4 regions of the Paraburkholderia dioscoreae genome follow, and region 4 is predicted to be linked to each of the others. Evidence: predicted binding sites of a transcription regulator. Region 4 holds the regulator's gene; each other region holds the start of a gene.

Region 1 (7,375 bases), on a different replicon from region 4:
CGCGACCACCACGCTCGCTTCCTCGCCGGCATTCGTGACAATCTGGCGCAACGGTTCTTCGAGCGCCCGCAGCACGATCTTGATGCCGGCGTCCTGATCGGCATTCGCGCCCTTGAGCCCGCTGATCGCCTGCTTCACGCGAATCAGCGCGACACCGCCGCCAGGCACGATGCCTTCTTCTACCGCGGCGCGCGTTGCGTGCAGTGCATCGTCGACACGGTCTTTCTTTTCCTTGACTTCGATTTCGGTTGCGCCGCCCACCTTGATCACCGCCACGCCGCCTGCGAGCTTCGCGACGCGTTCCTGCAGCTTTTCGCGGTCGTAGTCGGAGGTCGCTTCCTCGATCTGCGTGCGGATCTGCTTCACGCGCGCTTCGATGTTTTTACTGTCGCCCGCGCCGTCGATCACGGTGGTGTTTTCCTTGCCGACTTCGATGCGCTTGGCCTGACCCAGTTCGGCGAGCGTCGCTTTTTCGAGCGACAGGCCGGTTTCCTCGGCGATCACCTGGCCGCCGGTCAGGATAGCGATGTCTTCGAGCAGCGCCTTGCGACGATCGCCGAAACCGGGCGCCTTCACCGCAACGGTCTTCAGAATGCCGCGAATGTTGTTCACGACCAGCGTGGCGAGCGCTTCGCCTTCCACGTCTTCCGCAATGATCAGAAGCGGACGACCGGCTTTCGCGACCTGTTCCAGGATCGGCAGCAGATCGCGAATGTTCGACACCTTCTTGTCGTGCAGCAGCACAAACGGGTTATCGAGTACGGCGACCTGTTTATCCTGATCGTTGATGAAATACGGCGACAGGTAGCCACGGTCGAACTGCAGACCTTCCACCACGTCGAGTTCGTCGTCGAGCGACTTGCCGTCTTCCACGGTAATGACGCCTTCCTTGCCGACGCGGTCGATCGCTTCCGCGATACGCTGGCCGATCGACTCTTCGCCGTTGGCCGAAATCGTCGCGACCTGGGCGATTTCCTTGCTGGTGGTGGTCGGCTTGCTGATCTTCTTCAGCTCGTCGATCGCGGCGATCACCGCCTTGTCGATGCCGCGCTTCAGATCCAGCGGGTTGAGGCCCGCCGCTACGTATTTCTGACCTTCGCGCACGATGGCCTGAGCGAGCACGGTCGCCGTCGTGGTGCCGTCGCCCGCGGCGTCGCTGGTGCGCGAAGCGACTTCCTTGACGAGTTGCGCGCCGATGTTCTGCACGCGGTCCGACAGTTCGATTTCCTTGGCCACCGAAACACCGTCCTTGGTCACGACGGGCGAGCCGAAGCTGCGTTCCAGCACCACGTTGCGGCCTTTCGGACCCAGCGTGACCTTCACCGCATTGGCCAGAATGTTGACGCCTTCGACCAGCCGCGAGCGGGCGACATCGCTGAAAATAATTTCTTTTGCTGCCATGATTTGACGCTCCGTTCGTTATTGAGTGACGACTGCGACCACATCTTCTTCGCGCAGCACGAGCAGTTCGTTGCCGTCGACTTTGACCGACTGCCCGGCGTATTTGCCGAACAGCACGCGTTCACCGACTTTCAGATCGGGCTCGATGCGTTTGCCGTCGCTATCGCGCTTGCCCGGACCAATGGCGATCACTTCGCCCTGGTCGGGCTTTTCCGCGGCGCTTTCGGGAATGACGATGCCTGAAGCGGTTTTGGTCTCCTGGTCGAGACGCTTGACGATCAGGCGGTCATGCAAGGGACGTAGGCTCATGATTCGATTTCCACGGTTAATTTCTGGCACTCGTCGTTGGTGAGTGCTGACCGGGATCGAGTATAGAAATGAGTCGCGCGTTGCTCCAATAACGGATTCATCGATCCTTATCCGCAATTCGCATTTCACAATCGCGAATATTCATAGCTCGATTCGCTGGTTTTGCGCGGGGAGCCACGTCCCTATACTGGTCCGTTGCATCGGCATGTCCTATTGGGGCGCCGGATCACTCTCCCAACTCAACAGTCGGATCGCACGCGATCCGTGGGCTTTTACAAGGAATCAAGGCATGCAGGTCTCACAGGACACCACGGCGCGCGCCAGGCTTGAAGCGGCACTCGCCGGGTTGCCGGCACTGGCTCAGGCGATCGGCGAAGACGCCGCGCAACGTGAATTGCGGCGCGAGTTGCCATTCGACCGCTTCGCGTTGTTTCGTGAATCCGGTCTCGGCGTACTCCGCTTTCCGGCCGAGTGGGGCGGTCTGGGCGGATCGCTGGAAGATCTCTTTCATGTAATCGCCACGCTGGCCGCGCATGAGTCGAATGTCGCGCATGCACTGCGGATTCATTTCGACCAGACCGAGCAATTGCTGCTGTCGCCGCGTTCCGCCTTCAACGACACGCAGATCGAGCGCATACGGGAAGGGGCGATCTTCGGCGGTGCGTCTACCGAGTTGGGCACGGCGCGGCCCGGCGAAATCGTCACGAAGCTGGTGCGCGACGGCGAGCATTTTCGCGTGACGGGCAGAAAGTATTACTCGACCGGCACCGCGTTTGCCGACTACGCGCGGATCAACGTGCAGGACGAAAACGACGAGAAGGTGTCGATTGTGATTCCCGTGTCGCGCGAAGGGTTGCAGGTACTCGACGACTGGGACGGCATGGGGCAACGCATGACGGCAAGCGGCAGCCTCGTGCTAGACAACGTGCAGGTCTTTTCTCACGAGGTCGCGACGCGCGGCTATACGACGCTCGCCGGCCGGCACGGTAGCGCGTTGCGGCAGTTGCATCTGGTGTCGGTCGCGGCAGGCATTGTGCGGAACATTGTTGCTGACGCCCGGCGCTACGTGACGCAATACGGCCGGCCTGTGCTGCACAGCCCGGCACCGTCGGCACGCGAGGACGGTTTCGTGCAGCAGGTGGTGGGCGATCTCGCGGCGCACAGCCTTTCCATCGATGCACTGATCGCGGCAAACGCACGCACGCTCGACCGCTCGGCGAATGCGATCCACAGCGGCGCGGCGAACGCGGAAGAGCTGGTGCTGGAAGGGGCGCTAGCCACCGCCAAGACGCAACTCGTGGTCAGCAAGCTGGCGCTGTATGCGGGCGAGCGTCTGTTCGAGATTGGCGGTGCATCGGCCACCGGCCGCGCGCACAATTTCGACCGCCATTGGCGCAATCTGCGCACGATCTTCAGTCATAACCCTTTGCTGCACAAGGCGCGCGTGATCGGCGATTACGAGCTGAACGGCGTGACCACGCATCTGACCGAAGGACGTGTGTTCTAACGCACGGCCATCCATTCACACCTTTTCGAGCATTGCACATCATGAGCCGAGATCTGCTGTTACTGCTGGAACCGGGCTTCACCGATCCGAACCATCCGGGCGAGCGCTTTATCTGCCCGGACGGAGCGCCCATTGAAGGTTTGCTGGCGGGCGATCCCGAGCGCAACGCCCGCCTCGACATTCGCCGGCTGCCGTTCCCGCGTCCTCGCACCGCGGTGATCGAGGCACTGGACGCCGAGCACCAGGGTCTGCCAGTGCTGATTCTCGGCGACGAGCAACCGGCGCCTGCCGATGCCCAGACGCTCGGCAACAAGCGCTTCGTGACCGACACGCGCCGTATTCTCGATCTGCTCGCGCAGCGCCACGGTTTTCCTAAAGTGCATTGATGTAGTCGGCCCGGTGACGGTTCGGGGTCTTCTGCTTTGCTTCTGGACGTCAGAACATCGGAGCAGATACATGACCCCGGCCGAAACCGCCACCTGTCGACCATAGATACGGAATCCTTATTCTCACCCGCCACCCGGCGACGATATCCGGCGCGCCTTTCCTCCCCACCGTGCTTTGCATATACATAACGATTGGTTCTTTTACCGCCGCTGCGGCTTTATCGTAAGCGCTGCGGCAGCAGCATTGCCGACACCACGACATTTCATTTCGGCCGACAGGGGCCGAAGCATCGGCAAAGGATCTCGATTACATGGCACGGTTGAATCGACGCGAATTTCTTATTTCATCGGGCGCGGCGCTCGCGGCGGCCGGCATGCCGGCCCTGGCGCTTGCCCAGGGCGAGGCGGGCGCACCGAAACGGGGCGGCACGCTGAACATGCTGATCAATCCGGAACCGCCCGTACTCGTGTCGATCTTCCAGACCACCGGGCCCGCGCTCGTCGCGAGTTCCAAGGTGCTGGAAGGCTTGCTGGCTTATGACTTCGACCTGCGCCCGAAACCGCAATTGGCCACCGCGTGGACCGTCAGCCCCGACGGACTGAAGTACACCTTTACCTTGCGGCAAAACGTGAAATGGCACGACGGCCAGCCGTTCACGTCGGCCGACGTCGCTTTCTCGATCGATCTGCTCAAATCAGTGCATCCACGGGGCCGCAGTACTTTCGCGAATGTAACGGGCGTCGCCACGCCCGACGCCCGCACCGCGGTGATCGAATTGTCGAAGCCGGCGCCGTATCTGTTGAAAGCACTCTCGGCCGGCGAATCGCCAATCGTGCCAAAGCACCTGTACGCGCAGGGCGATCCGCTGTCCAATCCCCACAACAACGCGCCGATTGGCACCGGGCCGTTCCGTTTCAAATCATGGACGCGTGGTGCCAATATCGTCTATGAGCGCAACCCGGACTACTGGGACGCCGGCAAACCGTACATCGACAGCCTGGTTTTCAAAGTGATTCCCGATGCGGCCGCCCGTTCCGCCGCGTTCGAAACCGGCGCGCTCGATCTGGGCGGCGAGAATCCGGTGCCGCTCACGGATCTGCCGCGCCTCACGCAACTGCCGCAACTGGCGGTCGAAACGCGCGGCTACCGCTTTCTTGAGCCGCTCTCCGAGATCGACTTCAATCTCGATCATCCGATCCTCAAGGATCTGCGCGTGCGCCAGGCCATCGCGCATGCGGTCAACCCGCAGGTCGTGCAGCGCACCGTGGCCTATGGCTATGCCGATCTGTCGCCCACGCCGATTACGCCGGGCTCGCCCTATCACGACGCAAAACTCGTACCGTATGCGTTCGATACCGCCGAAGCGGAGAAACTGCTCGACGCCGCGGGCTATCCGCGCAAGGACGGCGGCGTGCGCTTCCGTCTGACGCACGACTTTCTGCCGTACGGCGACATGTACCGGCGCCAGGCCGACTATGTCAAATCGGCGCTGGGGCGCGTCGGCATCGACGTCACGGTGCGTTCGCAGGACCTGCCTGCATTCCTGAAGCGTGTGTATGCCGATCGCCAGTTCGATTTCACGAGCATCGGCGTCAATACGCTATTCGATCCGAGCGTGGGCGTTCAGCGTCTGTACTGGTCGAAGAATATCCGCCCCGGTGTGCCGTTTTCGAATGCGCCGCATTACAGCAATGCGGAAGTGGACCGGCTGCTGGAAAGCGCCGCGGTCGAAACCGACGAGAGCAAACGCGTGGTGCTGTACCAGCAGTTCCAGCAGATCGTTTACCGCGATCTGCCGATCCTCAACCTGGTCGCGCCGCGCATGGTCACGCTCGCGAACCGTCGTGTTCACAACCACACGGTGTCCGCGCAAGGCCTAGAAGGCAATCTCGCGGATGTTTATCTGAGTGCATGACAGGAGCGGCACGATGAGTCGAGGTTTGCGTTTCGGTGCGATTCTCCGGCGTACCGCATGGCAGGCGCTGCCGACGGTGATCGGCATTGTGATCCTGAACTTCTTCCTGCTGAAGCTGATGCCGGGCGACGCCGCCGACGTGCTTGCCGGCGAGTCCGGTTCGGCGACCGTGGAAACCATGCAGGTGCTGCGCGCGAAGTTCGGGCTCGATCAGCCGGTGCTGCATCAATTGTGGTCGTACCTCGCGCATCTGTCGCACTTCAGTCTCGGTTATTCGCCGCGCTACGACATGCCGGTGATGCAGTTGATCCTCTCGCGTTTGCCCAATACGCTGTTGCTGATGGGCGTGGCGTTGTCGTTCGCGATCGTGACGGGCGTGCTGCTCGGCGCGGTGATGGCGCATTGGGCCGGCAAGTGGCCGGACCGTGTGCTCTCGGTACTGGCCTTGCTGTTCTATTCGACGCCGGGTTTCTGGATCGGGCTGCTCGCAATCGTGCTGTTCTCGGTGCACCTCGGCTGGCTGCCGAGCGGCGGCAATCTGACGCTCGGCGTGCAACTGCACGGCTTCGCCTATTTCGCCGATGCCGCCCGGCACGTGCTGCTGCCGGCCGCCACGCTGGCGACGTTTTTCGTCGCGATCTACGCACGGCTGACGCGAGCCGCGATGCTGGAAGTGCAGCGTCAGGACTTCGTGCGCACCGCGCAGGCCAAGGGCTTGCACCCGTGGCGCGTCACGGTGCGCCATGTCTTGCGCAATGCGCTGATGCCGCTCACGACCATCGTTGGGATTCATTTCGGCACCTTGCTGGGCGGCGCCGCGGTGACCGAGACGGTGTTCAGCTGGCCCGGCCTCGGGCGGCTCGCGCTCGACGCCGTGATGGCGCGCGATTTCAGCGTGCTGCTCGGCGTGCTGCTGTTGTCGTCGCTGCTCGTGATCATCGCCAACGTGCTGGTCGATCTGCTGCAGGCATGGCTCGACCCCCGCGTCGCGTGACGGATCACGCTGACGCCACCCGTTTTTCCCAGAGGGATGACATGCCTTCCGATTCTTCCAATCTGATTTCCACGCCGCCCGAACCTGCGGTGTCGCCGTGGCGGCGCCAGTTGGCCGGTGCGCTGTTCGGCCTGCGCCGCAGCAATACGCCCGTTGTGGCTGACCGTGATGCAGCGGGGCGCGGAGTCTGGCGCGCACTGCTGCGCAATCCGTCGGCGCTCGCCGGCCTCGTGCTGCTCGCGGCATTCATCGCGCTGGCGCTGAGCGCGGGGCATCTGTTTCCCGGCGATCCGCTCGATATGGTGGCGGCGCCATTCGAATGGCCGGGCACGGACCCGCAATACCGGCTCGGCACCGATTCGCTCGGACGCGACGTGGCCGCCGGCATTGCGCATGGCACACGCGTATCGCTGCTGATCGGCGCGGTGTCGGCCGGGATCGGGCTCGTGATCGGCACGCTGGTCGGCGCCGCGGGCGGCTTCTTCGGCGGTCTGATCGATGACGTGCTGGTACGTATCACCGAATTGTTCCAGACCGTGCCGTCGTTCCTGCTGGTGATCGTGATCGTCGCGATCGGCCGGCCGAGCGTGACGATCATCGCATTCGCGATCGGGATCGCGTCATGGCCGACCGTCGCGCGGATCGTGCGTGCGGAATTCCGCTCGCTGCGCCAGTCGGACTTCGTGCTCGCCGCGCGCAGCCAGGGGTTCAGCAACGCGCGCATTATTTTCGGCGAAATTTTGCCGAACGCGTTGCCGCCGGTGATCGTGACCGCCTCGGTGATGGTGGCGAGCGCGATTCTGATCGAGTCGTCGCTATCGTTTCTCGGCATGGGCGATCCCAACGTGGTCAGTTGGGGAGG
Region 2 (7,375 bases), 200 kb from region 4:
CGTAACTCATCCCGTTCTCCGTTCCTTGATGTGTGCCGCCAGCGCGGCGATAAAACATCGAGTGTAACGCGCAGCAAAGCCCCGCGCGCGGCAGTTCCACGTGGGCCGGCAAGGTTGGCGCCGCGAGTGCGGTGTCTCGCCGGATCGCTATAGATGCGATACTCACACCGGATAGCGTCCCTTGAATACCGTGGCTGACCGCTCTGAGGCGGCGTGCCAATACGTCCCTCTGCACCCGATGACCGACTCCGCCGACACCGCCAATCCCTTCCCCTGCGCCCGCTTCATCAAGGAAATCGGCCGCGGCCCGAACGGCGCCCGCGCGCTGACCGCCGAGGATACGCGCGCGCTCTACACCGCCATGCTCGACGGCCGCGTGGCCGATCTCGAACTCGGTGCGGTGCTGCTCGCATACCGCGTGAAGGGCGAAACCGCCGACGAACTCGCGGCAATGCTGGCCGGCGCGCATGCGTCGTTCGAGCCGGTGCATCTGCCGCACGGCGCGTTTCGGCCCGTGTCGATACCCACCTACAACGGCGCGCGCAAGCAGCCGAATCTCGTGCCGCTGCTCGCCCTGCTGCTGGCGCGCGAAGGCGTGCCGGTGCTGGTGCATGGCGTAACCGAAGATCCGGGCCGCGTGACGAGCGCGGAAATCTTCACGCATTTGCAGATTCCTCACGCGCAATCGCACGCCGACATCGAGGACGGTCTCGCCGAGCGCCGTCTTGCGTTTGCGCCGATCGACGTGCTCGCGCCGAAGCTTGCGCGCCTTCTCGGGCTGCGTCGGCGCATGGGCGTGCGTAATTCGACGCACACACTGGTGAAAATTCTGCAACCGTTCGCGCCGGCGGGCTTGCGCCTCGTGAATTACACGCACCCACCGTATCGCGACAGTCTGACGCAGTTGTTCAACACGCATCCGGACGCGGCCGCCGGCGGCGCCCTGCTCGCGCGCGGCACCGAAGGCGAAGCGGTGGCCGACACGCGCCGTCAGGTGCAGGTCGACTGGCTGCACGACGGCATCTGCGAAACGCGTGTGCCGCACGAACGCTCGTCGCCCGATGCGCCGGAAGTCGACTTGCCTGAAGCCAAAGATGCGCCGACGACCGCCGCCTGGATCAGCGCTGTACTGCGCGGCGAAGCGCCCGTGCCGAGCGCGATTGAACGGCAGGTCGAACTGATCGTGGACGTCGCGAAAACGCCGGTGTGACGGCGCGGTGCGGGAGCCAGTAGTCTGGCCCGAACCGGTGCGGCGGATAGTCGCGAGTAGAACTCGTATAGATCGGAAGAGCGTCGCGGCCTGAGAATCAGGCCGCGGTGACGCATGAGCGAACGCTTAGGCGAGGCACACGCGAACCACCAGCGCGTAACCCGCATGCTCGTGGCATCCAGATGCCCACAACGCGCAACCGGGTGGTTGGAGTGACCTCCAAAGGCTCACTCGATTGCGCAACGCGTGGCCTGCCAGGCAATCAGACGCCATTGCCCGTCTTCCTGCGTATGGATCGCCGTGTAGGCGATCGGAAACAGCAGCGCCCCGTTGTTCGCTTCCATTTCGATCAGCGCCCTGCCGGTGACCACGCAGGTCTCCCGCCCAACCGGCAACACGTCTTGCGACTGCACCTCGATCTGACGGTAGCGGCGGCGACCCGCAACAATCCCGTCGATGAACTGCCGCTTCGTTTCCCGTTTGCCGTTCGTGTGAACGTAACTCACGTTCTCCGCGAGCAGCGTGTCGAGCGATGGGCCGTCGCCGTCGACCATCGCCCGGAAACGCTCTCGCTCGAGCCCGCGAATCGCTTCGATTATCTTTGCCGCCATCGCTCAGCCCCTCGCACCGGTGAGCCGAACGTGGCCACGGTCGTCAGAAGTTATATTGCAGATATAGCTGGTGGAAATTTATACCAGGATTCGGCTCTTTGATACCGCCGTTGGAAATATGCTGGAAGCGATAGCCCGCCTGATACTGCTGGCGGTTGCCGAACTGCATGCCCACGCCCGCCATGTCGGCGAACTGGAACGCGGTGCCTAGCGTAAAGGTCGAAGAGATACGGGGACTCGAGAGCAGGCGGATGCCCGCGCCCAGTTCGGCATACGGACGGATCGGCCCTGACTCCTTGATGAAGCGGATGATCGGCGTCACGCCGATTTCGCCGATATTGTCGTGCACGTTGCCTTCATTGGTGTGCCACCATGCCACGTGCGCTTCGCCGATCAGCGAGAAATGCCAGTCGCCGATCTGCCACCAGTTCAGATCCGGATCCCAGACGAAGCCGAGATCAAGCTTCTTGACGTGGCGATCACCCAGTCCACCGGCCACCTGCACGCCAAACTGGTCGGCCGACGTCAATCCCGACGCTCCCGCCAGCACGGCTCCAGCCGTAATTTTTAGCGCCAGGCCACGCAAAGTATTCTTTTTGTTGTTCATCTAACACCCGAGTTCCGTCGAACGTTGAACAATTAGTAACAGTTCTACGTATTCTAAGGTCTATCTCGATTTGGCGGATCGTATGAAGGATTCTCAATTTTCGCAATTAGTCACTTCAAAAGTGGCAAAAATCGGGCAGTTTGCATCACGAAGGCGATTTGTCAGGTAACTTCTACGTCGCGCACAAAGATAGCCAAGAAGGCGTACCATGGCTATTGAATCGTGAATTTCAATAGGGATTTACGGAACCTAGATGCCCTTACGGCCTCTAAGCATTAGCACTCGGCAAATCAGAGTGCTAACATCCAACGCTGGAGTCGTTACCTGAACAAGCTTTTGTCTGATTCCAAAGGAGTTTCCTACGTGAGCCACGCAATGACCCTTCCGAGTACTTTGAGCCCGTCGTCGGCTAAGGCCGCTTCGGCAGGTGCACTGGCGCTCTCGCATTCCTCGCTGCTGCCCGGCCAACTGGGCAATATCGACGCCTACATCCAGGCCGTAAATCGGATTCCGATGCTGACGCCGGCGGAAGAACGCCAGTTCGCCACCGAATTTCGCGAGCAGGACAACCTTGAGTCCGCGCGCCGCCTCGTCCTGTCGCACCTGCGGCTGGTCGTGTCGATCGCGCGCAACTATCTGGGCTATGGACTGCCGCACGCCGACCTGATTCAGGAAGGCAATATCGGCCTGATGAAGGCCGTGAAGCGCTTCGATCCGGAGCAGAACGTGCGCCTCGTGTCGTACGCCATGCACTGGATCAAGGCCGAGATCCACGAATACATTCTGCGCAACTGGCGGATGGTGAAAGTCGCCACGACCAAGGCGCAGCGCAAGCTGTTCTTCAACCTGCGCAGCCACAAGCAAGGGCTGGGCGCGTTCACGCCGGACGAGATCGAAGGTCTCGCCAAAGAGCTGAATGTGAAGCGCGAAGAAGTCTCCGAAATGGAAACGCGCCTCTCGGGCGGCGACATCGCGCTGGAAGGCCAGGTTGAAGACGGCGAAGAGTCGTACGCGCCGATCGCCTATCTGGCCGACTCGCATAGCGAACCGACCGCCGTGCTGGCTTCGCGTCAGCGCGACAAGCTGCAAAGCGACGGTATTGCGAGCGCGCTGGACGCACTGGACGCCCGCAGCCGCCGTATCATCGAGGCACGCTGGCTGAAGGTGGAAGACGACGGTTCAGGCGGCTCCACGCTGCACGAACTGGCCGACGAATTCGGTGTATCCGCCGAACGTATTCGCCAGATCGAGGCGAGCGCAATGAAGAAGATGCGCGGTGCACTCACCGAGTATGCGTAAAGCCTGAAGCGTTTCAGCACGCCGGTTTGTCCGGCGCGCGGTAGCCACGCCGCCAAGCCTCGCCTTCGAAAGACGGCGGGGCTTTTTTTCGCCCACGCCGCGCCGCGCGTTGATCGCACACGCACGTTCGCACACCTTCGTACACCGGGATGCACGGTCAACGCGTTTCTTGACGTAACACAAACCACCTGGCAATACAGGCCAAACGGGGCAAGTCTCGCGACCCAATGCCGCAGTAGCGAACCGTTACGCGCGAGGTTCTGCTCCTAGAATCGGGATGCACTCGCCAGACCGTTGAAGCGGCCTGGCGCCAGCCGGATTCACCGGTGTGAAGCTGCTTTCTACCGATCATGACCCTAGCCCTCAATCGCAATACCATCCGCCGCCCGAGCCTGCGTAAAAGGTTCGACGGCTGGGTGCGCGGACCCACGCTGGCGCGGGATATCGCCATCGTCCTCGCCATCAAGTTCGCATTGCTGATGGTGCTCAAGTACACCTTCTTCAATCATCCGCAGGCAGAGCACATGTCGCTCCCGCCTGAGCAAGTCGCGCAGGCGCTGCTGTCCGTGCCTGCCCCGCATCCGTCCCAAGGTGATCAACATGCCCGTTAGCGAAGTCGTAGAACTGTCGCGCCTCCAGTTCGCCATCACGGCGCTTTATCACTTCCTGTTCGTCCCGCTCACGCTCGGCCTGTCCTGGCTGCTCGTCATCATGGAATCGGTCTACGTGATGACCGGCAAGCAGATCTACAAGGACATGACCCAGTTCTGGGGCAAGCTCTTCGGCATCAACTTTGCCATGGGCGTGACCACCGGTCTCACGCTCGAATTCCAGTTCGGCACCAACTGGTCGTATTACTCGCACTATGTGGGCGACATTTTCGGCGTGCCGCTCGCCGTCGAAGGCCTGATGGCGTTCTTCCTCGAATCGACCTTCGTCGGCCTGTTCTTCTTCGGCTGGAAGCGTCTCTCGAAGGTCCAGCACGTGTCCGTCACGTTCCTCGTCGCGCTCGGCTCGAACCTCTCGGCCCTGTGGATTCTGGTAGCCAACGGCTGGATGAACAATCCAGTCGGCGCGACCTTCAACTACCAGACCATGCGCATGGAGCTCGACAGCATCTTCTCCGTGCTGCTCAATCCGGTCGCGCAGGTCAAGTTCGTGCACACCGTCTCCGCCGGCTATGTAACGGCCTCGATGTTCGTGCTCGGCGTGTCGTCGTGGTATCTGCTCAAGCGCCGCGACACCGAATTCGCGCTGCGCTCGTTCGCGATTGCCGCCGGTTTCGGTCTTGCGTCCACGCTGTGCGTGATCGTACTCGGCGACGAATCCGGCTACCGCACCGGCGAAGTCCAGCAGGTCAAGCTCGCCGCGATCGAATCCGAATGGGAAACCGCCCCCGCGCCGGCCCCGTTCACGATCATCGGGATTCCGAACCAGAAGGAGGAGCGCACCGACTACGCGATCCGGGTTCCCTACGCGCTCGGCCTGATCGCCACGCGCTCGCTCGACGAACCCGTGGTCGGCCTGAAAGAGCTCATGGTGCGCAACGAGGCGCGCATCCGCAACGGCATGCTGGCCTACGCCGCGCTGCAGAAGCTCAAACAGGGCGACGTCACCGACGAAGCCAAAGCCGCCTTCGACGCGCACAAGCAGGATCTCGGCTACGGCCTGATGCTCAAGCAGTTCACCGCGAACGTCACCGACGCCACGCCCGACCAGATCACCCAGGCCGCGAAGAAAACGATCCCGCCCGTGGCGCCTGTGTTCTTCTCGTTCCGCCTGATGGTGGGCCTCGGCATCCTGTTCCTCGCGACCTTCGTGCTCGCCTTCTGGTTCTGCGCGCAGCGCTCGCTGTTGCTGGAGAAGCGCCGCTGGTTCCTGCGCTGGGCGCTGTGGGCGATTCCGCTGCCCTGGCTCGCGGCTGAATTCGGCTGGATCGTCGCTGAAGTGGGCCGCCAGCCGTGGACCATCGCGGGCATTCTGCCCACCAGCCTGTCGGCCTCGAGTCTGACCGCGGGCGACCTGTATCTGAGTATCGGCGGCTTCGTGGTGTTCTACACGGCGCTGTTCATCATCGAAATCATGCTGATGTTCAAGTACGCGCGGCTCGGTCCCTCGTCGCTGCATACGGGCCGCTATCACCACGAACAACCGTCACCGGATCGGCCGCTGGGCAACCGGCCGCTGCCGACCAGCACGGTCGCCTGATTCGCCGACACCGAGATTCAAGGGAAAAGATCATCATGGATTATGCAACCCTCAAACTGATCTGGTGGGTGCTGATCGGCGTACTGCTGATCGGCTTCGCGCTCACCGACGGCTTCGACATGGGCGCGGCGATCCTGCTGCCGTTCATCGGCAAGACGGACGCCGAGCGGCGCATCGTCGTCAACACGGTGGGCGCGACCTGGGAAGGCAATCAGGTCTGGCTCATCACCGCGGGCGGCGCGATGTTCGCCGCGTGGCCGCTGGTGTACGCGGCGTCGTTCTCCGGCTTCTATTTCGCCATGCTGCTGGTGCTGTTCTCGCTGTTCTTCCGGCCGGTCGGCTTCGACTACCGCAGCAAGCGTGAAGATCCGCGCTGGCGCAGCGCGTGGGACTGGGCACTGTTCGTCGGCGGCTTCGTGCCGGCCCTGGTGTTCGGCGTCGCGTTCGGCAACCTGCTGCAAGGCGTGCCGTTCTCGTTCGATACCGACCTGCGCGTGACCTATCACGGCGGTTTCTTCGCGCTGCTCAACCCGTTCGCGGTGCTGTGCGGGCTCGTCAGCGTGTCGATGCTGGCCGCGCATGGCGCCGCCTTCGTGAAGATGAAAGCGGACGACATTGTGGCCGAGCGCGCTTCGCTCGCGCTGCGGATCGCTTCGTTCGCGGCCGTGGTGCTGTTCCTGATTGCCGGTGCGCTGATCGCCACGATGATCGGCGGCTATCAGCTGGTCGACGCCGCGCCGCTCGACACGGTCGCCAATCCGCTGCTGAAGAGCGTGATCGGCGCACCCGGCCTGTGGCTGACCAACTACGCGACCTATCCGTGGATGGTGGCCGCGCCGGTGGCCGGTCTGGTGGGCGGCGTGCTGGCCACGCTACTCGCACGCTCGCGTTTCGAGAAGAGCGCCTTTCTGGCGACCTCGCTGATGATTATCGGTGTGATCCTCACGGCGGGCTTCTCGATGTTCCCGTTCATCATGCCCTCCTCACTCGACGGCCGCAGCAGCCTCACCGTGTGGGACTCGACCTCGAGCCGCATGACGCTGCAGATCATGCTGATCGCCGTGATCGTGTTCCTGCCGCTCATCCTGATCTACACGAGCTGGGTGTATCGCGTGATGCGCGGCAAGGTGACGGCCGCGGCGCTCGAAGAAAATCACCATTCGATGTATTGACCGGCAATACGCTTAACAGGAGTTTGTGATGTGGTATTTCAGTTGGATTCTCGGAATCGGCGTGGCGTTGGCGTTCGGCATCATCAACGTGATGTGGTTCGAATCGCGCCGGCCGCAGGAAGCAGGCAAGCATAAGACGCATTGATGCGCCTTCTACCGGCCGCGCGCCGGTGAGCAAAAAATTGGCGCCTCTGAAATTTCGAGGCGCCGATTTTTTTGCTCACGACTCGACCGGATACGGTGCCCACCTGCTCTCACGCCGCCCGAA
Region 3 (7,375 bases), 160 kb from region 4:
GCGCCGTCGATGATCGTGGTGTTTTCCTTGGCCACTTCGATACGCTTTGCTTGACCCAGTTCGGCCAGCGTTGCCTTTTCGAGCGTCAGGCCGGTTTCTTCAGCGATGACCTGACCGCCGGTCAGGATCGCGATGTCTTCCAGCATGGCCTTACGACGATCGCCGAAGCCCGGAGCCTTGACAGCAACGGTCTTCAGAATGCCGCGGATGTTGTTCACCACCAGCGTAGCCAGCGCTTCGCCTTCGACGTCTTCCGCGATGATCAGCAGCGGACGGCCAGCCTTGGCGACCTGTTCCAGAACCGGCAGCAGATCACGGATGTTCGACACCTTCTTGTCGTGCAGCAGCACGAACGGGTTCTCCAACACGGCAACCTGCTTGTCCGGGTTGTTGATGAAGTACGGCGACAGGTAGCCGCGGTCGAATTGCATACCTTCGACAACGTCCAGCTCGTCTTGCAGCGACTTGCCGTCTTCGACGGTGATGACGCCTTCCTTGCCGACCTTGTCCATGGCTTCAGCGATACGATCGCCGATCGACGAGTCGCTGTTTGCCGAAATCGCGCCGACTTGTGCGATTTCCTTGTTGGTCGTGCATGGCTTGCTGATCTTGCGCAGTTCTTCGATCGCTGCGAATACAGCCTTGTCGATACCGCGCTTCAGGTCCATCGGGTTCATGCCCGATGCGACGTACTTCATGCCTTCGCGGACGATCGACTGAGCCAGGACCGTTGCGGTCGTGGTGCCGTCACCTGCGTTGTCGCTGGTCTTGGAAGCGACTTCCTTGACCATTTGCGCGCCCATGTTCTGGAGCTTGTCTTTCAGTTCGATCTCTTTCGCGACCGACACACCGTCCTTGGTGACCGTCGGGCCGCCGAAGCTGCGTTCCAGCACAACGTTGCGACCCTTCGGGCCCAGCGTGACCTTCACAGCGTTCGCGAGAATGTTCACGCCTTCAACCATCTTGGCACGGGCGGAATCACCGAATACGACGTCTTTAGCTGCCATCTTCTAACTCCTTGAATTCTCTGGGATATGACCGGGAAAAGTAGCGGCTTGCGCTTACTTCTGCACCACGGCCATGATGTCTTCTTCGCGCATCACGAGCAGTTCGTTGCCGTCGACCTTGACGGTCTGGCCTGCGTACTTGCCGAACAGGACGCGGTCACCAACCTTCACGTCGAGCGCGATCTGAGCGCCCTTGTCGTCACGCTTGCCCGGGCCGACTGCCAGAATTTCGCCTTGATCCGGCTTTTCTGCTGCGGCTTCGGGGATCACGATGCCCGACGCAGTCTTGGTTTCTTGATCCAGACGTTTGACGATCACGCGATCATGCAAAGGACGAAGGTTCATACATACTCCTCTCTTGATTGAGACTGAAGAACGCTGAGAAAACCCGGCTGGCTGAGCCAGCCGGCGATGTTGTTAGCACTCTCGTGCAGCGAGTGCTAATTATATGGACGGGTGGTGACAAATTCAAGAAGGGATGGCGGCGGGGATTCACTTAACTTCGTGCCGAGATTCGCCTGGTTTTGAACTTTGTTCACTTAAGTTCGAACTCGCGAGCCGTGCCCGGCCACAACCTCGGCAGACTATTTATATAAAAAACAACTACTTACAGAAAAATCCACCTATTCACGGCATCGTATGCACAGTACGACTGCAGCACAATGCGACGCAACGCCCTATCTGGCTGCATTCGTTCGCCCGGTGCAGTGGTTCCCGCCACCCAGGGAAACCCCTTACTCAAATTGTTCGCCAGTCGACGCGACGGCCGACCGAAGGTAACTACGCGAAACTTGTCGACGTTGCTCGCCGTAATAACAATCATGAAGGCGATTGACGAGCACCCTGCGACGAGGTCATTCGGCCATACGACGCGCGATTACGCTCAACTCGTCGTTGCTGAGCCTGGGGCTCGACCAGCCTTCGGCGAAGCGCGCATTTTGCCACCGAGGCAATTGCTCTTTCTGCAGGTCGCGTAGGCTGTCTTCCCGGTTTAATGGCAATCGGCTCAACGACTCACGAGAAATCCCTAATGCGCGCTGCAAAGTTTGCCGCACTTGGTGCTGGCTTGACACTTTACGTGTTGATCGCATGGTTAGCCGCAGTATCGACCGGACCATGAGTTGCCTAGTGTCTCGCCGCCCTCACTGAGACGCGCTCTCGAGAGTCACCGCCCACAATTCGCCGCTGCACGAATAACAAATTGCATAAAACGAAGCGCAGCAACCAGATCGCCACCACCGGCGCCACCAGCGTCAGCCGCCACTGCTTGCCCCACCACCAATTGCGCATCGACCTTGATCGCCATCTTCTCTCTCCACAGGTCCAACATTCTGCGAATTGACTTGCATCCCGGCTAAATACTGTATAAATTAACAGTACTGTTTTTATATACAGGATCGGCCATGAACCAGCTCATCCGCATCTTGAACGACGGTGACCGCGAAACGCTTGAGTGGTTGCGCAAGCATGTCGGAGACGTGCGCGTGGCCGCTGCTGCGCGACATCTGGGAGGCAACGGCAAACCGTACCTGTCCGCGGTGTGCCGCTATCTCGGCGTACGTCCACCACCGCCTCGTCAGCATAGCCGGCCTGTTGAAGACTGCACGGTCGGCGATGACTATCTTGCCCAGATCCGCCAGCTGTTGGCGCAGCGAAACCAACCGTTGTTGAAACATCAACTTTGATGCTGCGAGTTGCCGCGAGTCTTCAGGAAGACAACAGTATGATTAACAACGCTGCTCTTGATATGGATGTCCACGACATCAATCCCGTCGCCCTCGAACGCGCACTCCGCAGCGCGTCGCTCGACCTCCAGCAGATCATCGCCACGGTTGCAGCTCGTTACCTCGACAGTGGCCGTCGCCGTTACTCAAGTGGCGCGCGATTGCCCACGTGGCGCACACTGCTGACAATCGACGAACAGGTCTTTGAGAATCGGGGCTTCCGGGCGAGGCACAACGAGACTGTGCGCTCAACGTTCGTCCGGTTTGGCGACAGTCGTTTGTCCGGGATGGATCTCGACGAACCCGTCGACTGGAAACGTGACGACGACGACCTGCCAGCCGTGTACCTGCTCGTGCGTGCACTGGTACAGGCCGACGCTACCGATATGGCCACTCAGGACTAATGCGCCAGGATCGGTTGTTGGCCGTTATATTTTTGGATGCGCTCCAGAAAGTTCGAAGTTAAATGACGACCGCCGCACCAGGAAATCCGTTGGTACGTAGGAAGCAGGCTTTTCAAGCCGGTTGACGCGAGATCCTCGCGAGATCCTTATAGCGCTTTCAAAGCAGGCAACAGCCGGTCGAATTCGCGCTTCACCACGCCATAACATTCGCACACACGTTTTTCGAGCCCCGGTCTGTCCAGTACCTCGATGTGGCCATGACTGTAGCGAATCAACCCCGCGTCCTGCAATTTAAGCGCGGCCTCGGTTACCCCGGAGCGGCGCACGCCCAGCATGTTGGCGATCAGTTCCTGGGTCATCTTCAATTCGTTTGAAGAGAGGCGGTCGATGCTGAGCAGAAGCCACCTGCACAACTGCTGGTCGATCGAATGGTGTCGATTGCACACGGCGGTCTGCGCCATCTGCGTGATCAGCGCCTGCGTATAGCGAAGCAGAAGGCGCTGCACGGGGCCGGCGCGATGAAATTCTTCTTTCAGGATTTGAGCATCGAGCCGATACGCCTTGCCGGCGCTCTGCACGACCGCCCGGCTGGGCGTGGTCTCGCCCCCCATGAACAGCGCGATGCCGATGAGCCCTTCGTTGCCGACAATCGCGATTTCGGCGGACGCACCGTCCTCCATCACATACAGCAGCGACACGATACAGGTGGTCGGGAAATAAACGTAATTGAGGCGATCGCCCGATTCGTAGACGACGTTGCCCAACGGCATATCCATGAGCACCAGATGTGGCGCCAGGCGCTCCCACTCCAGCTCAGGCAGCACGGCCAGCAGATGATTTTCGTTTTCTTGATGACCTTGAGCCATTTCACCCTCTCAGCAACTCGCCCGGAACCGCGCCGCTTTCGCCGACGATTTCCTGACGATAAAGATGGATAGAAGGAGGAATACTCCAAGGCCTTGACGGGCTATACCGCAGCACGACGCGAGGCGGCAATCTTCGCGCGACCCAAAGTCTGGCCGTTATATAGTCGATTATAAGTCGCGCCGGTATTCGACGCAGATTCGCGCCCTGGCATGGCATCGCGTTACGGCCCAATGTGGATTGCGCATCGCGCGAACTTCGAGATTCTTTGCCCGGTTCGCCCGTCCCACGCGGTTCATCGGCTGAAAGGCAATTGTCCGCTTCGCCTGCACGCTGCCAAAAAGACGCGCAGGCAGATGTGGCTACACGATGATCGGCAGCTTGAGCGTGAATTCGCTGCCTTCACCGGCGCCCGCACTTGCGGCCGAAACCGTACCGCCGTGAGACTGAGCAATCGCATTGACGACCGCGAGGCCAATGCCAAGGCCGCCCGCACTGGAACCGATCGTTCTGCTGGATTGCGCGAACAACTCGAAAATATGCGGCAGCAGGACAGGCGAGATTCCCGATCCATCGTCCTTGATCTTGATGACAACATTGTTGCCTTCGGCAAGCACGGTCATGCGTATATTGCCCCGCGTCGGCGTGTATTTCACCGCGTTGTGCAGCAGATTGCTGACGGCCTGCGTCAAACGGAGCGGATCTCCTTCAACGCGCAACGTCCTGTCTGGAATCGACACGGTAAAAACCTGATTCTTCGCAGCGGCGGCGGCGGCCGTAATCTCGCAACTGTCGGCAAGGAGGGTCGCGATCTCGACGTCGACCTTGTTGAGGCGGAGTGCGCCCTGATCGACGCGGGTCGCATCCATCAGATCCTGCGCGAGCCGTGCGATCCCGTTGACCTGCCGATCGATCATATCGATCAGCCGGAGTATCTCCGGACGCTCGGCGGACGCGTTGCGAATCAGTTGGCTGGCCATCCGCAACGGCGTCAACGGACCGCGCAACTCGTGTGCCACCATAGCCAGAACCTGGTTGCTCAGCGGTGGCGCTTCGACGCAATGATCCGCCGCGCACGCATCCGCCAGAAAACCGTCTGCGGATGCCCGGCAACCACGCTTCATCATTGCATCGGTCACCACCAGACCGCTCAACACAGAATCACCCGAAGCCGACTCGGTGGACGTCAGATATGCTGACATTTCGATCCCCATTTCGCGGCTCGCTGGACGACGAAGAGCAAAGAAAAGCGTGTCACGGGCCGATATTCAAGAAGGTAGCAGGCTGCTTGCAAAGCACCGGCACCGCACGATTCGCCAACACCTGCCCTGACGCGATCAGGAATCCAAGAATGGCGGACAGATTGCAATGACAGCGTCGCAAATGCGGTTCGGTAAGTCTGTACGGTGGCGTTCAGATCGGCAAGAGCGACCGAATTACGCCAAAACCGCGCGGGTTTCAAAGACTTTCAAAGACATCCGATCTGATGATCCGTGCAGGCGCGAGCGGATCGAGTACCTGTCCGACAGCCGGCACGTGCCACGACGATCAACGTGGATTGTGCGTTCGAACATAGACAGCGGTCTGTACGTTGTCGTACCGCATTCTCCCGCGCGGGCGCGTAGCGTGTCTCTTATTGTCGACCAGCGGGGAGAAAATCATGCTTAGACGAACCTTTATCTGGGGCACGCCTGGATCGCTTCTGGCACTCGGCACTGTGCTCTCAGGCTGTACCACCACTCCTTCATCCGACGTGAGCCGTAGCGAGCAGAGGGACAAGCGTCGCTCTATCGATGCAGGTGTCGACTCGACTCTCACGCGCGTCTATGGGCTCGCGGGCGGCGCGCGCGAACTGGTCGGCAAGGCCCACGGCGTATTGACGTTCCCCTCCGTGATCGACGCCGGCTTCGTGGTCGGCGGCCAGTATGGCGAAGGGTCCTTGCGGGTCGGCGGACGCACGGTCGGCTACTACAGTACGGCGACTGGTTCGATCGGCTGGCAGATCGGCGCGCAATCGCGCGCGATCGTATTCCTGTTCATGACCGACGATTCGCTCAACCGCTTCCGGAGCAGAGACGGCTGGTCGGCCGGCGGCGATGCCTCCGTAGCCGTGCTGAAAGTCGGTGCGAACGGCGATCTCGACACCAGCACGGCGACCGGACAGGTCGACGCCTTCGTGCTGACCAACACCGGCCTGATGGCGGGTGCGTCGCTGCAAGGCACCAAAGTCACGCGGCTCGCGTCGCTTTGACATTCAAACCGGGGAGCGCGCGATGCGCGCCCCTCGTCGTTGACACACATCGTCGACACACAGAGTGGAAAAACCATGTTGCGAAGCATACAAGACTTGCACGGCAGCACCGTCAGCGCGCTGGACGGCGACATCGGCTCAGTCATTCAGGCTTATTTCGACGACGAGTCATGGGGTGTGCGTTATCTGGTGGTCGACACGGGCGACTGGCTCAATGACCGGCAAGTGCTGGTTTCGCCGTATTCGGTGGAACATACCGACCCTGGATCGGATATCGTGCATGTCAGCCTGTCGCGACAGCAGGTGAGCGACAGCCCGATACTGGACACCCACAAGCCGGTGTCGCGGCAGCACGAGATCGAATATCTGCACTACTACAGCTATCCGACTTATTGGGGCGGTCCTAACCTGTGGGGCATGGGCGCCTACCCGGCCTATGATCCAACAGGTGTAGCGCCGGACGCCCTGCCCGACGAGCAGCCAGATCCAACCTTGCCAGCGAACGACACGCAACCCGACGTTCATCTGCGCAGCACGAACGAGGTCAAGGGCTATCACCTCAAAACCGCCGACGGCAGCATCGGTCACGTATCCGATTTCATCTATGACGACACCGACTGGGCGATTCGCTACCTGGTCGTGGAGACGCGCAACTGGTGGCCCGGCGGCAAAGCGGTGCTGATCGCGACTCGCTGGATAGACGGAGTAGACTGGCTCGATTCGACCGTATCGACAGCATTGACGCGCGACGTCATCAGGAATAGCCCGGCTTATGACGACTCGATGCCGGTCGGCCGGCGCTACGAAGTCGATCTGCATCGGTTTTATGACAAGCAGGGATATTGGCCGGGTGCCGGCGACGAGAAAATCCCATCGCAATGAGGCGCCGCGCGGACCACGGTCCTCGTCCAATCCGGACAGTGCCGGATCGATCGAAAACGAAAGTATCCGGAAGCATTAAACGCGGGAGCAGGTCATGAGACAAAACATTCAGAAGTTATACCAGGCCCGTATTCATACATTTACCCCCGAATGTCAGGAACTGCAGGACGGTACATTCGATTTTCACCTTCGGCATGCGGTGGAGGGCACGCTTCCTTCGACTGACAGGCACTACGAGGTCGG
Region 4 (7,375 bases):
ATTCACCGTGCAGTACTGGGTACTGTTGCACGCGGCAAGCGACCCCGAACTGATCCGCAATACCGGCAACATTGCGTTGCTGCGCGAAGTGTCGCGCTTCGGCCTGATGAGCGAGGCGGAGGCGGAGACGGTCGGCGCGGCGTATCGCACCTACCGCAAGCTGCAGCACAAGCTGCGGCTGGACGGGATGGAGAAGGCGCGGGTCGAGCCGGCGCTGGTGGCCACGGAACGCGAGGCCGTGCTGGGGTTGTGGAAGCGCGTGTTCGGGTGAAGGCGCGGGTTGATCCGCGCTCGGGTGGCGAGGATCAACCCGCCTGGTGAACAACTAGGCCGCCAGCATTTCCTTCGCGTGCTTGCGGGTGGTCGGAGTGATCTCCAGGCCGCCGAGCATCCGCGCCACTTCTTCGATGCGGCTCGCCTTGTCGAGCGAGGTCACGCTGCTGACCGTGCCGCCTTTGCCGTTGCCCGCCTTGGCGACCTGGAAATGATGGTCGCCGCGCGCGGCGACTTGCGGCAAGTGCGTCACGCACAGCACCTGGCGCTGCTGGCCGAGCTGATGCAGAAGCCGTCCGACCACTTCGGCGACGCCGCCGCCGATGCCCGTATCCACTTCGTCGAAAATCAGCGTGGGCGTGGGGCTGGCGGCGCTCGCGATCACTGCGAGGGCGAGGCTGATCCGCGCCAGTTCGCCGCCCGAGGCGACTTTGGCGAGTGGCCGCAGCGGCACGCCGGCATGACCGGCGACGCGGAACTCGACCTGTTCGAGCCCATGCGCGCCACCTTCGGGCAGCGGCACCAGCGCGACTTCGAAGCTGCCGCCTTTCATTGACAGTTCCTGCATGCCCGTGGTGACCGCCGCGCCCAGCGCCTTGCCGGCCTTGGCACGCGCTTTCGAGAGTTTCTTCGCCTCGGTCAGGAAGTTTTCTTTGGCTTTGGCTTCGGCGGCGTGCAGGCTGTCGAGGTCGGCGGCCGCGTCGAGCGCGGCCAGTTGCGCGCGGCGCGCCTCGTGTTCCTCCGGCAGCGTTTGCGGCTGCAGACGGAATTTGCGTGCGGCCGAATGCAACGCGTCCAGACGCTTTTCGACCTGCGCCAGCCGGTCCGGATCGAGTTCGAGCTTTTGCGCGTAATGGCTCAGCGAATAGGCCGCTTCCTGCAACTGGATTTCGGCCGGTTCGAGCGCGGCGAGTACATCGTTCAAGGCCGGATCGATCTCCGCCAGATCGCGCACCTTCGAGACGATCGAGGACAGATGCGTGATCATCGCCTCGTCCGATTCGGACAGCGCGCCGAGTGCGCCTTGCACGCCGTCGATCAGATTGGCCGAATGCGACAGCCGCCGGTGCTCCGAATTGACCTCTTCCCACTCGCCGGGCTGCGGCGCGAGTTTGTCCAGTTCGGTGAGCTGCCAGGCGAGGCGCTCGCGTTCCAGTTGCAGCTCACGGTCACGCGTTTGCGCATGCTCGACCGCCTGAACCCTCTCGCGCCATGTGCGCCATGCCCGCGTGACGGTAGCCGCCGTGTCGGACAGTCCGGCGTGAGTGTCGAACAGTTCGCGTTGCGCGTCAGGGCGCATCAGCAACTGGTGCGCGTGCTGGCCGTGAATATCCACCAGCATCTCGCCGACCTCGCGCAACTGCGCGAGCGTCGCCGCGGTGCCGTTGATGAACGCCCGCGAGCGGCCGTTGCCATCCACCACGCGCCGCAGCATCACGGTGCTGCCGTGATGACCGTCGCTGCCCGTCGTGCCGAGCGCCTGCTCGTCGAGCCATTGCTCGACCTGCGCATGGGTCTCGAATTCCGCCGTGATGTCCGCGCGGCTTTCGCCGGTGCGCACGACGTTCGCATCGGCACGGGCGCCGAGCGCGAGCGCCAGCGCGTCGATCAGGATCGACTTGCCGGCGCCGGTTTCGCCGGAAAAAACAGTGAAGCCGGTGTCGAATTCGAGATCGAGCGCGGCGACGATGACGAAGTCGCGTATCGAGAGGTGGCGAAGCATGGAGGTCGTCTGATGAGCTTGGTGGTCAGGGTTCGGCAGCGGCGGCGTTCGCGTTCCGGTGGCCTCGCCGCTCAGGGCTTGGGGTCTTCTTCGTGCGACGGGTATTCGTTCCAGTGCAGCTTCTTGCGCAGCGTGGCGAAATAGCTGTAGCCGACGGGATGCAGCATGGGCACCGTATGACGCGAGCGGCGCACTTCGATCGTGTCGCTCAGTTCGAGCGAGGTGAACGACTGCATGTCGAAATTGACGTTCACTTCGCGCCCCGAGACGATCTGGATGCTCACCTTGGAATCGTCCGGCAGCACGATCGGACGGTTCGACAGCGCGTGCGGAGCAATCGGCACCAGCACGATGCCCTGCAATTGCGGATGCAGAATCGGCCCTTGCGACGACAGCGCATAAGCGGTAGAGCCGGTGGGCGTGGCCACGATCAGGCCGTCCGAGCGCTGGTTGTACATGAAGCGGCCATCTACCGAGACATGCAGCTCCGCCATGCCTGAGAAACCGCTGCGGTTGACCACCACGTCGTTGAAGGCCAGCGCGTGATAGATCGGGTTGCCGTCGCGCATGATGCGCGCTTCGAGCAGCACGCGTTCTTCGCGTTCGAAATTGCCGGCCAGCATTTGCGGCACGATCTCGCGCATGTCGGAGATCGGAATGTCGGTAATGAAGCCAAGCCGCCCGTGGTTGATGCCGATCAAAGGCGTACGGTACGGCGCGAGCTGACGGCCGATGCCGAGCATGGTGCCGTCGCCGCCCAGCACCACGGCCACGTCGGCGCGCGCGCCGATCTCGGCGGGGCGCAGCGCCGGGTAGTCGGTGACGCCGATCTCGGCGGCGGTATCGGCTTCGAACACGACCTCGAAGCCGCGCTTCGCGATGCACAAGGCGAGCGCGGTCAACGGCTCGGCGATACCCGGCGTATTGTTGCGCCCGACGAGCGCGACGGTCTTGAACTGGCTGGTCACTTGCATGCCGGCATTACACCATAGGTGGGGCCTGAAAAGAACCGTGGGCAGACCCGGTGGCGAGCCGACGTGCGCGGGCCGCCAGCGCGTCTCGCGATTATCGTTAGAATGGTGAAGCCTTGATGACATGCGCGCCGGTTAAAGTGCGGCGGGGTGCCGGCAGCCGGGCCGCCCGGAAGGCGGCCCGCGACGTGGTCCGCAACGCGCCGGGCTGAACGCCGGCCAACGTGCCGGGCCGGAGGCAACGTGCCGCAGCGGCAAGCGGCGGCGCGTTCGTCAGGGATGGGCGCCCCTAGCGCTCGCGGTAGTCGTGCCATTGAGCTAAAATTTTCCGTCATGCTAGATCCTCGCGCACAAACCCTCCTCAAAACGCTGATCGAGCGCTACATCGCCGAAGGTCAGCCGGTCGGCTCGCGCACGTTGTCGCGCTATTCGGGTCTCGAACTCAGTCCCGCAACGATCCGCAACGTGATGTCCGACCTCGAGGATCTGGGGCTCGTGATCAGTCCGCATACTTCCGCGGGCCGCATTCCCACGCCGCGCGGCTATCGTCTGTTCGTGGACACCATGCTGACGGTGGAGTCCGCCGCTGACGAAGAAGCGGTGATGCGTACCGTCAAGACCACGCTGCAGGCGGGCGAGCCGCAGAAAATCGTCGCCGCGGCGGCCAGCGTGCTGTCCAACCTCTCGCAGTTCGCCGGCGTGGTGCTCACGCCGCGGCGCAGCCATGTGTTCAAGCAGATCGAGTTCATGCGCTTGTCGGACAAACGCATTCTGCTGATCATCGTCACGCCGGAAGGCGACGTGCAGAACCGCATCATGGCGACCCAGCGCGATTTCTCGCCGTCGCAACTTGTCGAGGCCTCCAACTACATCAACGCACACTTCGCGGGCCTCTCGTTCGACGACGTGCGCCGCCGCCTGCGCGAAGAAATCGACGAACTGCGCGGCGACATGACCACGCTGATGCATGCCGCCGTCACGGCCAGTACGGACGAAGCCGACACGGGCGAAACCGTGCTGATTTCGGGCGAGCGCAACCTGCTCGAAGTGGCCGACCTTTCGTCGGACATGGCGCGCTTGCGCAAGCTGTTCGATGTGTTCGACCAAAAGACCAGTCTCCTTCAGTTGCTCGACGTGTCGAGTCACGCGGCGGGCGTGCAGATTTTCATTGGCGGCGAGTCGAATCTCGTGCCGATCGAGGAAATGAGCGTGGTCACCGCGCCTTACGAGGTGAACGGCAAGATCGTCGGCACCTTGGGCGTGATCGGACCGACCCGCATGGCCTACAACCGCGTGATTCCGATTGTGGACATTACCGCGCGCCTGCTTTCGCTGACCCTCAGCCAGCAGTAAATAGCTTCGGCTTCCGGTGTTGGCTGTTCCAGCCACGAATAATGCGTGACGGCGCACGGCTTGCCAATTGGCCGAATGGCCAGGGGTGTCCGGCGGACCGGTGCATGCACCACGCCGCTATAATGGTTCTCACCTGAACCGACACTCCGCCTGAGCGGGTTACCTCTGCTGCCTATGCGCTTCGACCTCGAGCGGCCTTCACAGAACGCCACGTCACACCGTGTCGCTGTGCTGCTGATCAATCTCGGCACACCCGACGCGCCGACGCCGCGTGCGGTCCGCCGCTATCTCGCGCAGTTTCTATCCGATCCGCGCGTGGTCGAAATTCCGGCGCTGCTCTGGCAGATCATCTTGCGTTTGCTGATTCTGCCGTTTCGGGGCGTCGCTTCCGCCAAGAAGTACGCCGCGGTGTGGATGCCGGAAGGTTCACCGCTGCGCGTCCATACTGAGAAGCAGGTGGAGGGCTTGCGCCATCTGCTGCAACTGAACGACTACACGGTGCTCGTCGATTACGCGATGCGCTACGGCACGCCGGGTATTCCGGCCATGCTGAACCAGCTCAAGCTGGCGGGTGCCGAACGCGTGCTGCTCATGCCCATGTATCCGCAGTATTCGTCGTCCACCACCGCTACCGCTTTCGACGACGCCTTTTCGGCGCTCAAACGCATGCGCAATCAGCCGGAAATCCGCACGGTGCGCCAGTACGCCGATCATCCGGCCTACATTGCGGCGCTTGCCGCGCAGGTGCATCAATATTGGCATCAGCACGGCCGGCCGGATTTCGCCGCGGGCGACAAGCTGGTGCTGAGTTTTCACGGCGTGCCCAAACGCACGCTGGATCTCGGCGACCCATACCACGAGCAATGCCAGCAAACCGGCGCGCTGCTGATGCAGGCGCTCGAACTGACGCCGGTGGAATGCCGCATTACGTTCCAGTCGCGTTTCGGCAAGGCCGAGTGGTTGCAGCCGTACACGGCGCCCACGCTCAAAGAATTGGGCGCGGCGGGCGTGCGGCGCGCCGATGTGTTCTGTCCGGGCTTCACTGCCGACTGCCTTGAAACCATCGAGGAAATCGGCATGGAAGTGCGCGACGAATTCCTGCATGCGGGCGGCAAGGATTTCCATCGGATTGCCTGCCTGAATGCGTCGCAGGCGTGGATTGCCGCGTTGGGGGAAATCGTCGCGCAGAATCTGCAGGGCTGGCCGGTGCAGGCGCTGCCGGTGCCGCATACGACAGGAGCTTGAACAGGCTCATGAATTACGGGATTTCAACCGAAGCGGGCGCGAAACTGCGCATCGACAAATGGCTTTGGGCGGCGCGCTTCTTCAAGACGCGTTCGCTCGCGGCGGCGGCCGTCGAAAAAGGGCATGTGCGCATTGACGGCGCCAGCGTCAAGCCGGCCAAAGACGTGCGCGTCGGCGACCTGGTCGAGATCGAGATAGAGCGGATTGTGTGGCAAGTGGCGGTGCTGGGCATGTGCGACGTGCGCGGCCCGGCGAGCGTCGCACAAACGCTTTATGCGGAAACCGAAGAGAGCAGGGTGAAGCGGCAGGTCGAACAGGAGCGGCGCAAGACGTATCGCGAACCGGCGGCCGCATTGCACGGCCGGCCGACCAAGCGCGACCGGCGCACTATCGACAAACTTTCAGGTGGGGGTTGAACAGCTGTTCCATGGTTGCGTGCACACCGCCGTATTCGGTAGTGTGATCGTTGACAGCCCCGGACATGCAGATGGTCGTGGTGCCCGCAATCAGTACCAATGCGACCACCGAGATTGCAAAGGTCAGTTTCACGGTGCTCCCCTAGGGAAGGTTCAGGAGAAAGACGGGCGAATCGGGTGGAATTGCAATATGTCGGAAAGGCTTACGTCAGATTAGGGTTAACGCGTCTTTTCCGATGCTTTATTGGAGCATAGGCCACTTGCAGTCCGCACTCAATCTCAATCTGATTGCGCCGCAATAATGGTTGTAACCGGGCGTTTCCGCCGTTCGGCCATGATACGAAAAGATCCGGGAGAGCCGCTTGAAATGGTTATTTCCGGCCTCATCTGCCGTGTTGATTTGCGGTGGCTCGCGAAGTTGTCTGTCGCGATTTTGCAACGCACAAACCGCGCCAGGTTTTTTGCGCTGCCGTCACCGCCGGCTTTTACCTCGCTTTCACTTTTTAACGACTTTCAGCGACATGGAAAACACGCAAGAGAACCCGACGAGCCAGAATCCTAAGCCCGCCGAAGAAACCGCGCGCCAGGCCGCCGAGGCCGCGGCACCTCAACAGGAAGCAGCGGCGAACGCGGCGACCGACTCGCCGGCGAGCGCCGAGCAGGCTGCACTCGCCGAGGCTCAGGCAAAGATCGCCGAGTTGCAGGAAAGCTTCCTGCGGGCCAAGGCCGAGACCGAGAACGTGCGCCGCCGCGCTCAGGAAGACGTCGCCAAGGCGCACAAGTTTGCGATCGAGAGTTTTGCCGAGCATCTGCTGCCGGTGATCGACAGCCTCGAAGCAGCCGTCGCGCACTCGTCCGACGATCCTGCGAAGGTGCGCGAAGGCGTCGAACTCACGCTGCGCCAGCTCACCGGCGCACTGGAAAAGGGCCGCGTCGTCGCCCTGAATCCGGTGGGCGAGAAGTTCGACCCGCATCGCCATCAAGCCATTTCCATGGTGCCGGCCGACCAGGAGCCGAACACCGTGGTGGCCGTGCTGCAAAAGGGCTTCGTGATTGCCGATCGGGTGCTGCGTCCGGCACTCGTGACCGTCGCGGCCCCGAAGTAAGCACCGCCGGGCTTCGTAAGCCGTTTCGTCCGGCAGGCGCCGTCATGGCCAACATTCCCGTCGACGCCACCGCGTTCGCGGTCTTCGGCATGCAGGAGTTGAGCGCCGCGTCATTCGACGCGGCGCTCGCCGAAGCCGGGGATGAACTGGCCGTGGTGTTTTTCTGGGGTTTCGACTGCTTCAATTGCGAGATCGCCAAGAAGGCGATGCTGGCGCAGCCGGACGCGATTCGCGCACTCGGCCTCAAATGGTTTCACAGCAACGTTTACGAGCATCGCGAGCTGGGCC

The links. Region 4 encodes HrcA, which represses chaperone genes, less so after heat shock. Its sites were predicted from a motif close to TTAGCACTCNNNNNNNNNGAGTGCTAA; they were not measured.
Region 1: a site for HrcA is predicted at 1,734-1,760, ahead of PDMSB3_RS27195 (co-chaperone GroES). Genes of this name have one in related genera too.
Region 2: a site for HrcA is predicted at 2,704-2,730, ahead of rpoH (RNA polymerase sigma factor RpoH). Genes of this name have one in related genera too.
Region 3: a site for HrcA is predicted at 1,425-1,451, ahead of groES (co-chaperone GroES). Genes of this name have one in related genera too.

The regions. Positions count from the first base shown of each region.
Region 1 covers NZ_LR699554.1:1,562,404-1,569,778, forward strand. Annotated here, with positions in the region: gene groL (chaperonin GroEL) at 1-1,401, opposite strand, end outside; gene PDMSB3_RS27195 (co-chaperone GroES) at 1,420-1,710, opposite strand; gene PDMSB3_RS27200 (acyl-CoA dehydrogenase family protein) at 2,000-3,217, shown strand; gene PDMSB3_RS27205 (DUF3088 domain-containing protein) at 3,259-3,603, shown strand; gene PDMSB3_RS27210 (ABC transporter substrate-binding protein) at 3,915-5,519, shown strand; gene PDMSB3_RS27215 (ABC transporter permease) at 5,533-6,513, shown strand; gene PDMSB3_RS27220 (ABC transporter permease) at 6,555-7,375, shown strand, end outside.
Region 2 covers NZ_LR699553.1:392,131-399,505, reverse strand. Annotated here, with positions in the region: gene PDMSB3_RS01890 (fumarylacetoacetate hydrolase family protein) at 1-10, opposite strand, end outside; gene ybiB (DNA-binding protein YbiB) at 239-1,210, shown strand; gene PDMSB3_RS01880 (nuclear transport factor 2 family protein) at 1,438-1,821, opposite strand; gene PDMSB3_RS01875 (acyloxyacyl hydrolase) at 1,865-2,428, opposite strand; gene rpoH (RNA polymerase sigma factor RpoH) at 2,792-3,727, shown strand; gene cydP (cytochrome oxidase putative small subunit CydP) at 4,078-4,338, shown strand; gene PDMSB3_RS01860 (cytochrome ubiquinol oxidase subunit I) at 4,328-5,935, shown strand; gene cydB (cytochrome d ubiquinol oxidase subunit II) at 5,971-7,107, shown strand; gene cydX (cytochrome bd-I oxidase subunit CydX) at 7,136-7,252, shown strand.
Region 3 covers NZ_LR699553.1:754,780-762,154, reverse strand. Annotated here, with positions in the region: gene groL (chaperonin GroEL) at 1-1,007, opposite strand, end outside; gene groES (co-chaperone GroES) at 1,062-1,352, opposite strand; gene PDMSB3_RS03490 (hypothetical protein) at 2,173-2,313, opposite strand; gene PDMSB3_RS03485 (hypothetical protein) at 2,411-2,692, shown strand; gene PDMSB3_RS03480 (DUF2471 domain-containing protein) at 2,731-3,135, shown strand; gene PDMSB3_RS03475 (Crp/Fnr family transcriptional regulator) at 3,282-4,001, opposite strand; gene PDMSB3_RS03470 (sensor histidine kinase) at 4,362-5,201, opposite strand; gene PDMSB3_RS03465 (BPSL1445 family SYLF domain-containing lipoprotein) at 5,660-6,250, shown strand; gene PDMSB3_RS03460 (PRC-barrel domain-containing protein) at 6,326-7,132, shown strand; gene PDMSB3_RS03455 (hypothetical protein) at 7,227-7,375, shown strand, end outside.
Region 4 covers NZ_LR699553.1:590,769-598,143, forward strand. Annotated here, with positions in the region: gene glnE (bifunctional [glutamate--ammonia ligase]-adenylyl-L-tyrosine phosphorylase/[glutamate--ammonia-ligase] adenylyltransferase) at 1-271, shown strand, start outside; gene recN (DNA repair protein RecN) at 326-1,996, opposite strand; gene PDMSB3_RS02725 (NAD kinase) at 2,068-2,970, opposite strand; gene hrcA (heat-inducible transcriptional repressor HrcA) at 3,301-4,320, shown strand; gene hemH (ferrochelatase) at 4,495-5,565, shown strand; gene PDMSB3_RS02740 (RNA-binding S4 domain-containing protein) at 5,574-5,981, shown strand; gene grpE (nucleotide exchange factor GrpE) at 6,503-7,087, shown strand; gene PDMSB3_RS02750 (thioredoxin family protein) at 7,132-7,375, shown strand, end outside.